2 regions of the Bacillus sp. L381 genome follow, and region 2 is predicted to be linked to the other one. Evidence: riboswitches for the same ligand, from Rfam matches in the RefSeq annotation. Region 2 holds a riboswitch; the other holds the start of a gene.
The links. A riboswitch is a leader RNA that binds a small molecule or an ion and turns the genes downstream of it on or off. The one in region 2 is predicted to bind S-adenosylmethionine.

Region 1 (6,147 bases), 280 kb from region 2:
TTCCGATTTTTTCAAATGTCAAAACAAACGGGCTTCCGCCTGAACCGATTTCCTGCCACGGATAAATTGACATAATGACAAACAAAGCTCCGACGTAAAAAATGAGAATTCGCCAAAAAACAGTATCAATGGCGCGCGCCAGTGATTTTTCCGGATTTTTGACCTCACCGGCTGTGACACCGATCAGCTCAATCCCGAGATATGCAAACATGACCATCTGCAGCGACAGCAGCACCCCTTTAATCCCATTCGGGAAAAAGCCGCCGTGGCTCCATAAATTGCTGATTCCGAGCGCAACGCCTCCGTTTCCGAGACCGAATACGATCATCACAAGGCCGATCGCAATCATTGACAGAATCGCCAGAACTTTAATGAGCGCAAACCAGAATTCAAGCTCACCGTATGCTTTGACCGCCAGAAAGTTCACAGCCGTCATAATGACGAGTGCACAAAGCGCCCAGATCCATGACGGCACGTCAGGGAACCAGTAGCCCATATAAATGCCGACCGCGGTGATTTCCGCCATGCAGGTAACGACCCATAAAAACCAATAATTCCAGCCCGTTAAAAACCCCGCCAGCGGGCCGAGATAATCTCTGGCATACCGGCTGAATGAGCCGGCCACAGGTTTTTGAATCGCCATTTCCCCTAATGCCCGCATAATAAAAAACATAATCAGCCCGCTGCAGGCGTAAGCGGCTAAAATCCCCGGCCCGGCAAGCTTTATGGCCGAAGCTGATCCGAGAAACAGCCCGACTCCTATCGCGGCTCCCAAAGACATAAGCGAGATATGCCGCTCTTCCAAGCCGCGGTGAAGCGTTTTTCCTTTGTTTTGCATAACTCTCCCTCCCCCTGATTGTGACAGAAAAAACAAACCGAGACGAAATAGCCAGAAAACACTCTCCGGAATCTGCCCGATTAGTCCTATAATAACATTTTTCTGAATATTGCGTAATACTTTACGAAAAACATAGCGGAATAGGAGGTTTTAAAAAAAAGAAAAAAGGCTTTCGATAACATCGAAAGCCTTTTGGATTAAACGAAGATGACTTCTTTCGGCTGATGATTCAGCTCTTCCGGCACCAGTCTTTTTTCGACATTGATGCTGTGCCAGATCATGAAGATCAGCACGGTCCAGATTTTGCGGCTGTTATCCGCTCTGTCGGCACAATGATCTTCAAGAAGCTGAAGGACATAATCCTTTTCAATATAAGCGTCTGTTTCACTTTCATGGATGATGTTGCGCACCCATTCGTTCATTTCATTTTTCAGCCAGTGGCGGATCGGCACAGGGAAGCCGAGTTTTTTGCGGTTAAGCACATGATCAGGCACTACCCCTTCAGCGGCTTTACGCAGGAGGTATTTCGTCGTGCCGTTTTTCGTTTTCAGTTCATCCGGAATTTTAGAGGCCACGTCAAACACGACTTTATCAAGGAACGGCACGCGCAGCTCCAATGAGTTGGCCATCGTCATTTTGTCAGCCTTTAACAGAATGTCGCCGCGCATCCACGTATGAATGTCGACATACTGCATTTTATTAATGTCACTGTATGAACGGCTTTCCGTAAAGTACGGCTTCGTGACATCACGGTATGAAAGCTCTGAATTGTAATGTTTAAGCAGCTGTTTTTTCACAGGCTCTTCAAAAATCTTCGCATTTCCGATATAGCGCTCCTCAAGCGGTGTGCAGCCGCGGACTAAGAGGCTTTTCCCTCTCATTCCTTCAGGCATGACGGATGCCACATGAAGAAGCATTTTTTTCAGTCCGGACGGAATGCGTTCAAACGGTTTAAGCGACAGCGGTTCGCGGTAAATATTGTACCCGCCGAACAGCTCGTCCGCGCCTTCCCCGGATAACGCGACCGTTACATGTTTTTTCGCTTCTTTCGCGACAAAGTACAAAGGAATCGCCGCCGGATCTGCAAGCGGGTCATCAAAGTGCCAGACGATTTTCGGAAGCTCGTTCATATACTCCTCAGGAGAAATGACTTTGCTGATATTTTCAATCCCGAGCGCGGCAGCTGTTTCCTTCGCTACATCAACTTCACTGAAGCCCTGCTGCTCAAAGCCGACAGAAAATGTTTTAAGGTTCGGGTGAAATTCTTTCGCAACTGAGACGATAAAAGAAGAGTCAATACCGCCGGATAGGAACGAGCCGACGGGAACGTCACTTCTCATGTGGACTTTGACAGAGTCAAAGATTGCGTCTCTGACTTCTTTCACCAATTTATCTTCATCAGACTGAACGGGCTTAAAGTTCGCTTTGAAATACGTTTTAAACGCGATATCGCCTTCCGGGCGGATCGTAAACTGGCTGCCCGGCTCGACTTTTTTCACTTCAGCGTCAAGCGTGCTCGGTTCAGGAACGAATTGGAAAGACATATATTGCTGTAAAGAAGCTGTATCAAGATCAATACCGTTTTGAGCGGCCATTAAACTTTTTCTTTCAGATGCAAAATACACTTTGTCCCCGATAGTTGTGTAATACAGCGGTTTAATTCCGAACGGGTCTCTCGCGCCGTACATGACGCGGTCAGCTTTGTTCCAGATTAAAAACGCGAACATTCCGCGAAGCTTTGAAGCGGCTTCTTCTTTATAATGGCGGTATGTCGCAAGGAGCACCTCGGTATCGGAATCTGTATTGAACTTGTAGCCTTTCGCTTCAAGCTCTTCTCTCAATTCAATGTAGTTATAGATTTCGCCGTTAAAAATGATCCAATATTTTTCGTCTTCATATGATAAAGGCTGTCCGCCGTTTTCTACGTCAATAATACTGAGCCGTCTGAAGCCGAAACCGACGTGCTCGTCATGATAATACCCATCGCTGTCAGGACCGCGGTGAACGATCATTTGGTTCATTTGTTTGATTAGCTCTTCTTGATCTGCGGTTTGAGTTAATGGATGCTTATTAAAAACACCGACAAATCCACACATAGTATAGCCTCCATAAGTGTAATTTTCTAATTGGACCCCCTTTTTATAGACGCTTTGTTACGCCATTGGTTTCACGCTATGTAAAAAATCAGCATGGCAGCATCTGCAAAAAGGGAAAGCCGCTTAAGTAAGCGGCTATAAAATTATTCTCCTAGTGCTTCTTTGCGAAGCGTATCCGCCTTGTCAGTACGCTCCCAAGGAAGATCCACATCATGGCGTCCGAAGTGGCCGTAAGCAGCAGTCTGCTTATAGATCGGGCGGCGCAAATCAAGCATTTTAATAATGCCGGCAGGTCTCAGGTCGAAGTTATTCCGTACGACTTCGATCAGTTTCTCTTCAGAAGCTTTTCCTGTATCAAACGTATTGATGGAAATAGAAACAGGCTGTGCCACGCCGATTGCGTATGCAAGCTGCACTTCACAAGAATCAGCAAGGCCTGCTGCCACGATGTTTTTCGCTACGTATCTCGCAGCGTATGCCGCAGAACGGTCTACCTTCGTCGCGTCCTTACCGGAGAACGCGCCGCCGCCGTGGCGTGCATATCCGCCGTATGTGTCAACGATGATTTTACGGCCGGTAAGACCCGCATCACCTTGCGGACCGCCGATTACGAAACGTCCCGTAGGGTTGATGAAGTATTTTGTTTCTTCATCAATCAGTTCCTCAGGCACGACAGGGTTAATGACATGCTCTTTCAGATTGCGCTGAATCTGCTCAAGCGTAATTTCCGGATGGTGCTGAGTTGAGATGACGATCGCATCGATGCGGACAGGTTTGTTGTTTTCATCATATTCAACGGTAACTTGCGTTTTTCCGTCAGGGCGAAGGTACGGAAGAATATCTTCTTTGCGGACTTCGCTCAGACGGCGGGCTAATTTATGCGCCAGTGAGATCGGAAGCGGCATAAGCTCTTTCGTTTCGTTACACGCATAACCGAACATCAGACCTTGGTCCCCCGCTCCGATCGCTTCGATTTCAGCATCGCTCATTGTGCCTTCACGAGCTTCAAGAGCCTGATCGACACCCATTGCGATATCCGCAGACTGTTCATCAATTGATGTTAAAACAGCGCAAGTCTCCGCATCAAATCCGTATTTGGCACGTGTGTAGCCGATTTCTTTAATCGTTTCACGGACTGTTTTCGGAATGTCAACGTATGTTGATGTTGTAATCTCTCCGCTTACCAGCACAAGGCCTGTCGTTACAGACGTTTCGCAGGCTACGCGCGCGTTCGGGTCATTTTTTAAAATCTCATCTAAGATACTGTCAGAAATTTGGTCACAGATTTTATCCGGATGACCCTCGGTAACAGATTCAGATGTAAATAGTCGACGGTTTTTACTCATTCACTTTTCCTCCTGAAAAAAGATCTTTTGCAAGACCTTTTCATATGATACGGAACTCGCTCCCTCTTAATACAATGTCATACTATATCAGAGAATGTTAATTGGCATATTTTATGAAATAAAAAAACCTTTTCCACTCGAGGAAAGGGTTTGGTCTGTGTGCCTTTCACTCTTATCGCTCAAGGAAATATTAAACCTTGCATCAGGTTAGCACCTTGGTTTCCCACAGTGTTTTCACCTGCTTTTTTACAGAGAAACCGGTTGCTGGGCTTCATCGGGCCTGTCCCTCCGCCAGCTCGGGATAAGAGTATCCGCTCAATGAAATATCTTAACGTAAAAGGGCGGAAAGTGTCAATATGAATTAAAGCGATTACGCGCCTTTATTTCAGGAAGCAATGGAAAAAACACAAACAAAAAACAACAAATAGTATAGACTATTTTTAGATATATGTTATACTAATTCCACATTCAGCGAAATACAAATAAACCGGCAAAGGAAGGTTTTTATGAAATTAGTTGATTTAACCGCAGATCTTCAAGCGTTACTTGCAAGTCCGAATGTGCATCATAATTTATCGGCTCCAAAACTTACCGAAAAAGTGATCAGCCGAAATGAAGGAACGCTGACATCAACAGGCGCCGTACGCGCCACTACCGGAGCATATACGGGCCGATCACCTAAAGATAAATTTATCGTCCGCGAAAAAAGCACAGAAAATCAAATTGATTGGGGCGCGGTGAACCAGCCTATTTCTGAAGAAGCGTTTGAAAAGCTGTACGCCAAAGTCGTCAGCTACTTAAAACAGAGAGATGAACTGTTTGTTTTTGAAGGATTCGCAGGCGCAGATGAAAAATACAGACTGCCGATTACAGTCGTAAATGAATTTGCGTGGCATAATTTATTCGCGCGCCAGCTGTTTATCAGACCGGAGACGAATGAAAGAGATCCGCAAGCACAGCCGTTTACCATTCTTTCAGCTCCGCATTTTAAAGCTGATCCGCAAACGGACGGCACGCATTCCGAAACGTTTATCATTGTGTCCTTCGAAAAGCGCGTCATTTTAATCGGCGGTACCGAGTACGCCGGAGAAATGAAAAAATCAATATTCTCGATTATGAACTTTTTGCTCCCGCAGCAGGATATTCTGCCGATGCACTGCTCAGCCAACGTCGGTGAAAAAGGCGATGTCGCCCTGTTTTTCGGTCTTTCCGGCACAGGGAAAACGACGCTTTCAGCCGATGCGGACCGGAAACTGATCGGCGATGACGAGCACGGCTGGTCTGATTCCGGCGTTTTTAACATTGAAGGCGGATGTTACGCTAAATGTATCAATCTGAGCGAAGAAAAAGAACCGCAGATTTTTCATGCGATCCGCTTCGGGTCTGTTCTTGAGAATGTTGTGCTTGATGAGAAAACGGGTGAGGCTGATTACGACAATTCCTTCTACACGGAAAATACAAGAGCCGCATACCCGATTGAGATGATCGGCAATATCGTGCAGCCGAGCATTGCCGGTCACCCGCAGGCGATCGTCTTTTTAACGGCGGATGCATTTGGTGTGCTCCCTCCGATCAGCAAACTGACGAAGGAGCAGGCGATGTATCATTTCTTAAGCGGGTACACCAGCAAACTTGCCGGAACCGAACGCGGCGTGACATCTCCGCAAACGACTTTCTCCACGTGCTTCGGTTCACCGTTTTTGCCGCTTCCGGCTCACGTATATGCCGAAATGCTCGGGAAGAAAATCGACGAACACGGCGTTCAAGTCTTTCTGGTCAACACAGGCTGGACCGGCGGAGGGTACGGAGTCGGAGAGCGGATGAAACTTTCGTATACAAGAGCGATGGTCAAAGCCGCAATTAACGG
Region 2 (6,147 bases):
ATTTCTCAACGAGGTCGCTGTGCTCACGGGCAGCCGTTAAGATGTCCGTGAAAATGACGCCTTTGTCTTTCAGCTCTTTAGACAGAGACAGGAAAGCAGGCGTTTGGTCACGCTGCACGTATAACGTTTTGTCTTCGTTTTCAATGTCGATCAGCGCTTTTGCTTCATCAGCTAAATCTTCTAAAGAAGCAAGCGGCGCATTTTCTACTGTATGCTTGTTGAACTTTGTAAAGTTCCAATTTGTGATTTTTGTTTTATCAGGCTTAGGCAGCGGCAGATCTTCAGCTTTTTCAAGAGCCTGTAAGCGCAGGTTTTTCAGCCAGGCAGGTTCTTGATGCTTTTCGGAAAAGCCTTTGACATATTCCTGATCTACGGATAGTTTCGTTTCCAATGTCATGTTTATCCCCCTAACGCTTACGCTTCTTGGCCTACAGTTTCGTCTTCAATGCCGAGTTCTTTTTTAATCCAGTCATAACCTTCCGCTTCAAGGCGCTGCGCAAGTTCCGCTCCGCCTGATTTCACTACGCGTCCCTGCATCATAACGTGAACGACATCAGGCGTGATGTAGTTCAGAAGGCGCTGATAGTGAGTGATCATTAAGCAGCCGAAGTTTTCGCTGCGCATTTTGTTGATTCCTTTAGAAACGACTTTAAGCGCATCGATATCAAGACCTGAATCGATTTCGTCAAGAATGGCGATTTTCGGCTCGATCATCATAAGCTGAAGGATTTCGTTGCGTTTTTTCTCTCCGCCGGAGAAGCCTTCGTTCAGGTAACGCTGCGCCATTTCAGGGTCCATTTCAAGGAACTCCATGTTTTCGTCCATTTTGCGGATGAATTTCATAAGCGAAATTTCATCGCCTTCTTCGCGGCGTGCGTTAATCGCAGAGCGAAGGAAATCGGCATTTGTCACACCGCTGATTTCACTTGGGTACTGCATCGCAAGGAAAAGACCCGCCTGAGCGCGCTCGTCCACTTCCATTTCCAGTACATCTTTGCCGTCAAGCGTGATGCTGCCTTTTGTAACTTCGTATTTCGGGTGTCCCATAATCGCTGCTGAAAGCGTGGATTTACCGGTACCGTTCGGGCCCATGACAGCGTGGAATTCGCCGCCTTTTATTTCAAGGTTTACACCTTTTAAGATCTCTTTTCCTTCGATTTCAACGTGAAGATCCTTGATCGTTAATGTTGAAGCAGCCATATCTATACCTCCAAAATATATAATCATTATTCTCAATTTATTCTCATTCTAATTTTATAACAAATGAAAAGTAAATACAACTTTTTATATTACCCGGAACATTCCTAAAGTTTATCAAAGATCCAGGCGTAATTAAAGCTGTTTGAAACAGAAAAAGGGCGGAATTCCGCCCTTTTTTACTGACCGATTTTCTCATTAAGCTGCGCTGCGAGGAACTTGCTTTTTTGGTATTCAAGCTCCCTCTGCCGTTCGACTTCCATCCTTTTTGAAAGACGCCGTCCATATTCCTCGTAGCCGATGCCGTGTGACTTCTGCATCGCTTTTTCCATTTCAGGCGTATAGTCAAGGTCCAGTCTTTCATGGCTGGTGCAGATAATGAATCAATCCCTTCATTTGTTTGTTTCCATTGTAACAATGATCCGCTGCTCCGGCCAAAGAGAGTGTGCCCCTGAATCCTTTCGAATGTGCCGGAAACCGGCGCTGGTTTTATGTGAAAAGCGGTATTCACACGATTGCTCTTTCTAATGCGTCGTATGTCCGAATTCCTGAATGCACTGCTGCACGAGGGTCACTCCCTGACTGAGCGCTGCGCCTCCTCCGAATGCCGCCGCGACGCTGATGACCTCAAGGATGTTTTCCTCTGTCGCGCCCTGGTCAAGGCAGCCCTTCGTATGATAAATCATGCAAAATTCATCTTGGGCACTGATGCTGATGCCGAGAGCGATTAATTGTTTCTCTTTTTCAGTTAATGAATCCGCTGAGAAACACTGTTCAGTAAATTCATTAAACTTCCGTCCCATCATCGGCATTTTCTGTTCGAATATGCCTAAACCTTCTTTGTATTGTTTTAATGCGTCATGCACGCTTTTGCCGTTATCCTGATATTGAGCCACTGCCATTCCCTCCAATCGTTAACCTTCCCTTTTATTATGGACAGTTCTCCGATTAATACCCGAAAAAAACCCCGGATGATTCATCCGGGGTTTTCGCTTTATTCAGATACAGGAAGTACGGCTCCGTCGTATTTTTTCTCAATAAAGTCTTTGATTTTCTTAGAATGAAGCACTTCCATAAGCGCTTTGATTTTCGCTGATTTTTCGTCACCTTTGCGAACGGCAATGATGTTGGCGTACGGGTTGTTTTTCGTTGATTCCACTTCAATCGCATCTTTTAACGGATTCAATTTGTTTTGAATCGCATAGTTAACGTTAATGAAGACTGCGTCGCCTTCTTCTTCATTATATGCTTTCGCCGTTAATTCAGGGGCGATTTTTTTGAATATCAGGTTTTTCGGGTTTTTCGTAATGTTTTTCGTAGTGGCGTCAATTGTTTTCACCTTCGGATCCAGTGTGATCAGTCCGGCTTTTTGAAGCATCGCCAGCATACGGCCTTGTTCTGCGACGTTGTTTGTCATGATGATGGTCGCGCCTTTAGGCAGGTCTTTCAGTGATTTGTATTTTTTCGTGTAAATTCCGAACGGCTCAAGGTGAACGGCTCCGGCATTTACGAGTTTGTAGTCTTTATTTTCTTTCATTTCCTGTTCAAGGTAAGGAACGTGCTGGAAGTAGTTCGCATCCACTTCTTTGTCAGCTAACGCTTTGTTGTACATTTTGTAATCGTTCAGCACTTTTACTGTTAATGTGTAGCCTTTTTCCTTCAGAAGCGGCTCCGCTTCTTTTAAGATTTCAGCATGCGGTGTTTTTGTCGCAGCGACGACGATTTCCTTTTTATTAGAGCCGTTTGATCCGCAGGCAGTCAAAACTCCCGCGAACACAAGCAGCAGCGCACTTAGTACAATCTTTTTCAATGTAAATCCTCCCTTATCTTTTGTCTATTATATTTGTAATCACATCACCGATAATTTGAATGATAAAGACGATGATGAGAATAAATACAGTTGCCACAAACGTTACATCCGTATTATTGGACTGGTATCCTTCTACATATGCAAGGTTTCCGAGTCCGCCCGAACCGATGGCGCCGGCAATGGCGGTAGATCCGATCAGGGCGATAGCCGTAACGGTGATGCCCGAGATTAACGCAGGCATTGATTCAGGAATCAGTACTTTGAAGATAATCGTCGATGTCTTTGCTCCCATTGATCTCGCAGCTTCGATGACTCCTTTATTAACTTCCCGGAGCGCGATTTCAACAAGGCGGGCATAAAACGGCGCGGAGCCGATAATCAGCGCGGGCAATGCCGCGTTCGGCCCTAAAATCGATCCGACCAAAAACTTAGTAAAGCCGAGAAGCAGAATAATTAAAATAAGAAACGGAATAGACCTGAAAATATTGACAACCGCCGCAATCACGGTGTTAATGATTTTATTTTCCCATAAGCTTCCCTTTCCCGTTAAAAAGAGCAGAAGGCCGAGAATCGCTCCGATGACAAATGAAAAGGCTAAAGCGATGACCGTCATATAAAGAGTCTCGTATGTGGCCGTCCACAGCTCGGTTATATCAACGTTCGGGAACCATTTTTCAAACATTTGTGATCACCTCTGCTTCTACCTGTTTGTCTTTGATGAACCGGATCACGTTTTCTACTTCTTTTTCCTGACCGTCAATATGGATGAATAAAGAACCGTAGGCTCCGTCTTTCGTCTGTGAAATTTTCCCCTGCAGAATATTGACGTCCACGTCAAAGTTTCGGATCATCTCCGTAATGAGCGGCTGTTCGGCAGCCTGCCCGACAAATGAAAGCTGAATCGTTTTTCCTGTGGCGGTTTCCTGCAGAAAATGCTGAATGGTTTCTTTCGTCTCCTCCGGTTCTGTCACCTGCTGAACGAAACGCTTTGTCATCGGCTCACGCGGGTTTCTGAAGACTTGGAGCACTTCGCCTTCTTCAACGACTTTCCCGTTTTCCATGACGGCGACTCTGTTGCAGATTTTTCGGATGACGTGCATTTCATGAGTAATGAGCACAATTGTCAGGCCGAGTTTGTCATTTATATCGGATAAAAGATCTAAAATTGAATCGGTCGTCTGCGGGTCTAGCGCTGATGTCGCTTCATCACATAGAAGGACTTTCGGATTATTGGCGAGCGCCCGGGCGATGCCGACACGCTGTTTTTGTCCGCCGCTCAGCTGCGACGGATAAGACTTTTCTTTTCCTTCTAATCCGACCAGTTTAATCAATTCATCGGCGCGGCGGACTCGTTCGCTTTTTTTCACGCCGGCGATTTCCAGCGGAAACATAATGTTCTCCCGGACGGTTCGCGACCAAAGAAGGTTAAAATGCTGGAAGATCATGCTGATTTCCTGACGCGCTTTTCTCAATGCGCGGCTGCTTACTTTATTTAATTCCGTCCCCGCGACTTCCACGGTGCCTGATGTCGGCTTTTCAAGGCCGTTCAGGAGACGGATTAAGGAACTTTTACCAGCTCCGCTATATCCTATAATTCCAAATATTTCGCCCTTTTTGATATCAAGAGTGACATCTTGGACAGCATTGACATCCCCATGCTTCGCTTTGTAAATTTTTGAAACATTTTGAAGATGGATCAAAGCAATCACCTGCCTTACACTATTCTAAGAAATCTTCCGGGTTTCTCTGCAAAAGAAAAGCCTTTCTGCAAAAATGAGCAGAAAGGCTTATTGAAAAAGGCCTTTCTCTCATCTTCCAAAGCAGATCGCTTTGAGTGAATTGGCACCATTTCAACATCGTTGATGGTTGCCGGGCTTCATAGGGCACTTCCCTCCACCTCTCTTGATAAGAGAAAACATATTGTATTTTCGTCCGGAAATTCTTACTGTAGAATAGCACGGCGAATGATAAAAAGTCAATAAAATAAATAATGGGAGCTATTGTCACATAGGTAGAATGGCAGTTACGGCCGCTTGCTGACCGCCTGAAAAAATCCGTTTGTCAGCCAGAGGATGGCCTCCAGCTTCAGCAGGGCCCGAAATGATCCCTTCACTTTGAGTTTTCCGCTTTGGATAAGTTTCTGCAAAGAGACATCACCGTGCAAGAGATGAATGATTTCCGTCTGGTTTCCGTAAAAGGTCAAATTAGATTTTTCCTTTGAAGCCGCCGTTTTTCTCATTTCTCCCTGTCCGTTAATTGAGACCGTTAAGGCTTCTGTTTCTCCTTGGAATGTAATCAGCAGCGTTGAGGCGTTTAATAGCGGTTTCAAAAACAGATGCTGTCCGTCATTCTCTAAAACTTCTATTTTCTCCACTCGTATAACCTCCCGTTTTAATGGCCATACATACACATTTCTCTTTTTAACGGACAGAACCCTTTATAAACCGCACGACATTTTCCTGTAAAAATTGTCACATCGGGAACGTTTGCGATGTTTTTTGTTTAATCAGCTCATATAAATAGGAAACGGAGCGGAAGGCGTATCCTTTCTCAACAAGCTCTCCGCCTTTAAACAGCAAAAAGCACGGAACGCTCTCAATCTGATAGGCTTTGGCGAATGCGGGGGAATAATTCACGTTGTTTTTATAGAAGGCGGCTTCTGGCAGCATTTCTTCGACGACGGAAAGCATTTTGGACGCCAGCTGGCATGTGCCGCAAAACGGGGTGTACAAATACAGGAGATAGACGTCATCCTGAATCGATTCGAGTTCATTTTCTTGGAGTTCTTTCATTTTGATTACCACCTCAGGTCGTTCTTTTTCAAAAATACAGGGTCTGCATCAAGGCCGGCTCTGATCAGCACAGATGCGAGATGATGGCCCGGGCACGATTCGACTTGCCTGTATGTTCTGTCTATGCAGATATGGCGCGCTTCGGGAAGCTCCCTTTTCAGCTGTTTTCTTAATTTTTCTCCGGAGTCGTCTGCGTCCGTTAAAATATACACGTCTCTGTCAAACAGGCGGTCCGCCAAGTCTTCCAGTTCGGTTTGGCCGATCGTTCCGTTTGTACAGATGATTTCCGCGGGTTCGATGAGCACTTCCCTGACTTTGATTTTATCTGATTTTCCTTCTACGATTATG

Region 1: linked by a shared signal. The riboswitch ahead of metK (methionine adenosyltransferase) and the one ahead of metN (methionine ABC transporter ATP-binding protein) in region 2 are both predicted to bind S-adenosylmethionine.

What each region holds. Positions count from the first base shown of each region.
Region 1 is NZ_CP127224.1:2,791,812-2,797,958, forward strand. It holds gene alaP (alanine permease AlaP) at 1-838, opposite strand, end outside; gene asnB (asparagine synthase (glutamine-hydrolyzing)) at 1,036-2,934, opposite strand; gene metK (methionine adenosyltransferase) at 3,078-4,280, opposite strand; SAM riboswitch class I at 4,450-4,588, opposite strand; gene pckA (phosphoenolpyruvate carboxykinase (ATP)) at 4,787-6,147, shown strand, end outside.
Region 2 is NZ_CP127224.1:3,070,695-3,076,841, forward strand. It holds gene sufD (Fe-S cluster assembly protein SufD) at 1-397, opposite strand, end outside; gene sufC (Fe-S cluster assembly ATPase SufC) at 415-1,200, opposite strand; gene QRX25_RS15795 (YuzK family famiily protein) at 1,377-1,529, opposite strand; gene QRX25_RS15800 (carboxymuconolactone decarboxylase family protein) at 1,722-2,099, opposite strand; gene metQ (MetQ/NlpA family ABC transporter substrate-binding protein) at 2,192-3,007, opposite strand; gene QRX25_RS15810 (methionine ABC transporter permease) at 3,021-3,689, opposite strand; gene metN (methionine ABC transporter ATP-binding protein) at 3,682-4,707, opposite strand; SAM riboswitch class I at 4,813-4,919, opposite strand; gene QRX25_RS15820 (SCP2 sterol-binding domain-containing protein) at 5,031-5,381, opposite strand; gene QRX25_RS15825 (thioredoxin family protein) at 5,479-5,799, opposite strand; gene QRX25_RS15830 (toprim domain-containing protein) at 5,805-6,147, opposite strand, start outside.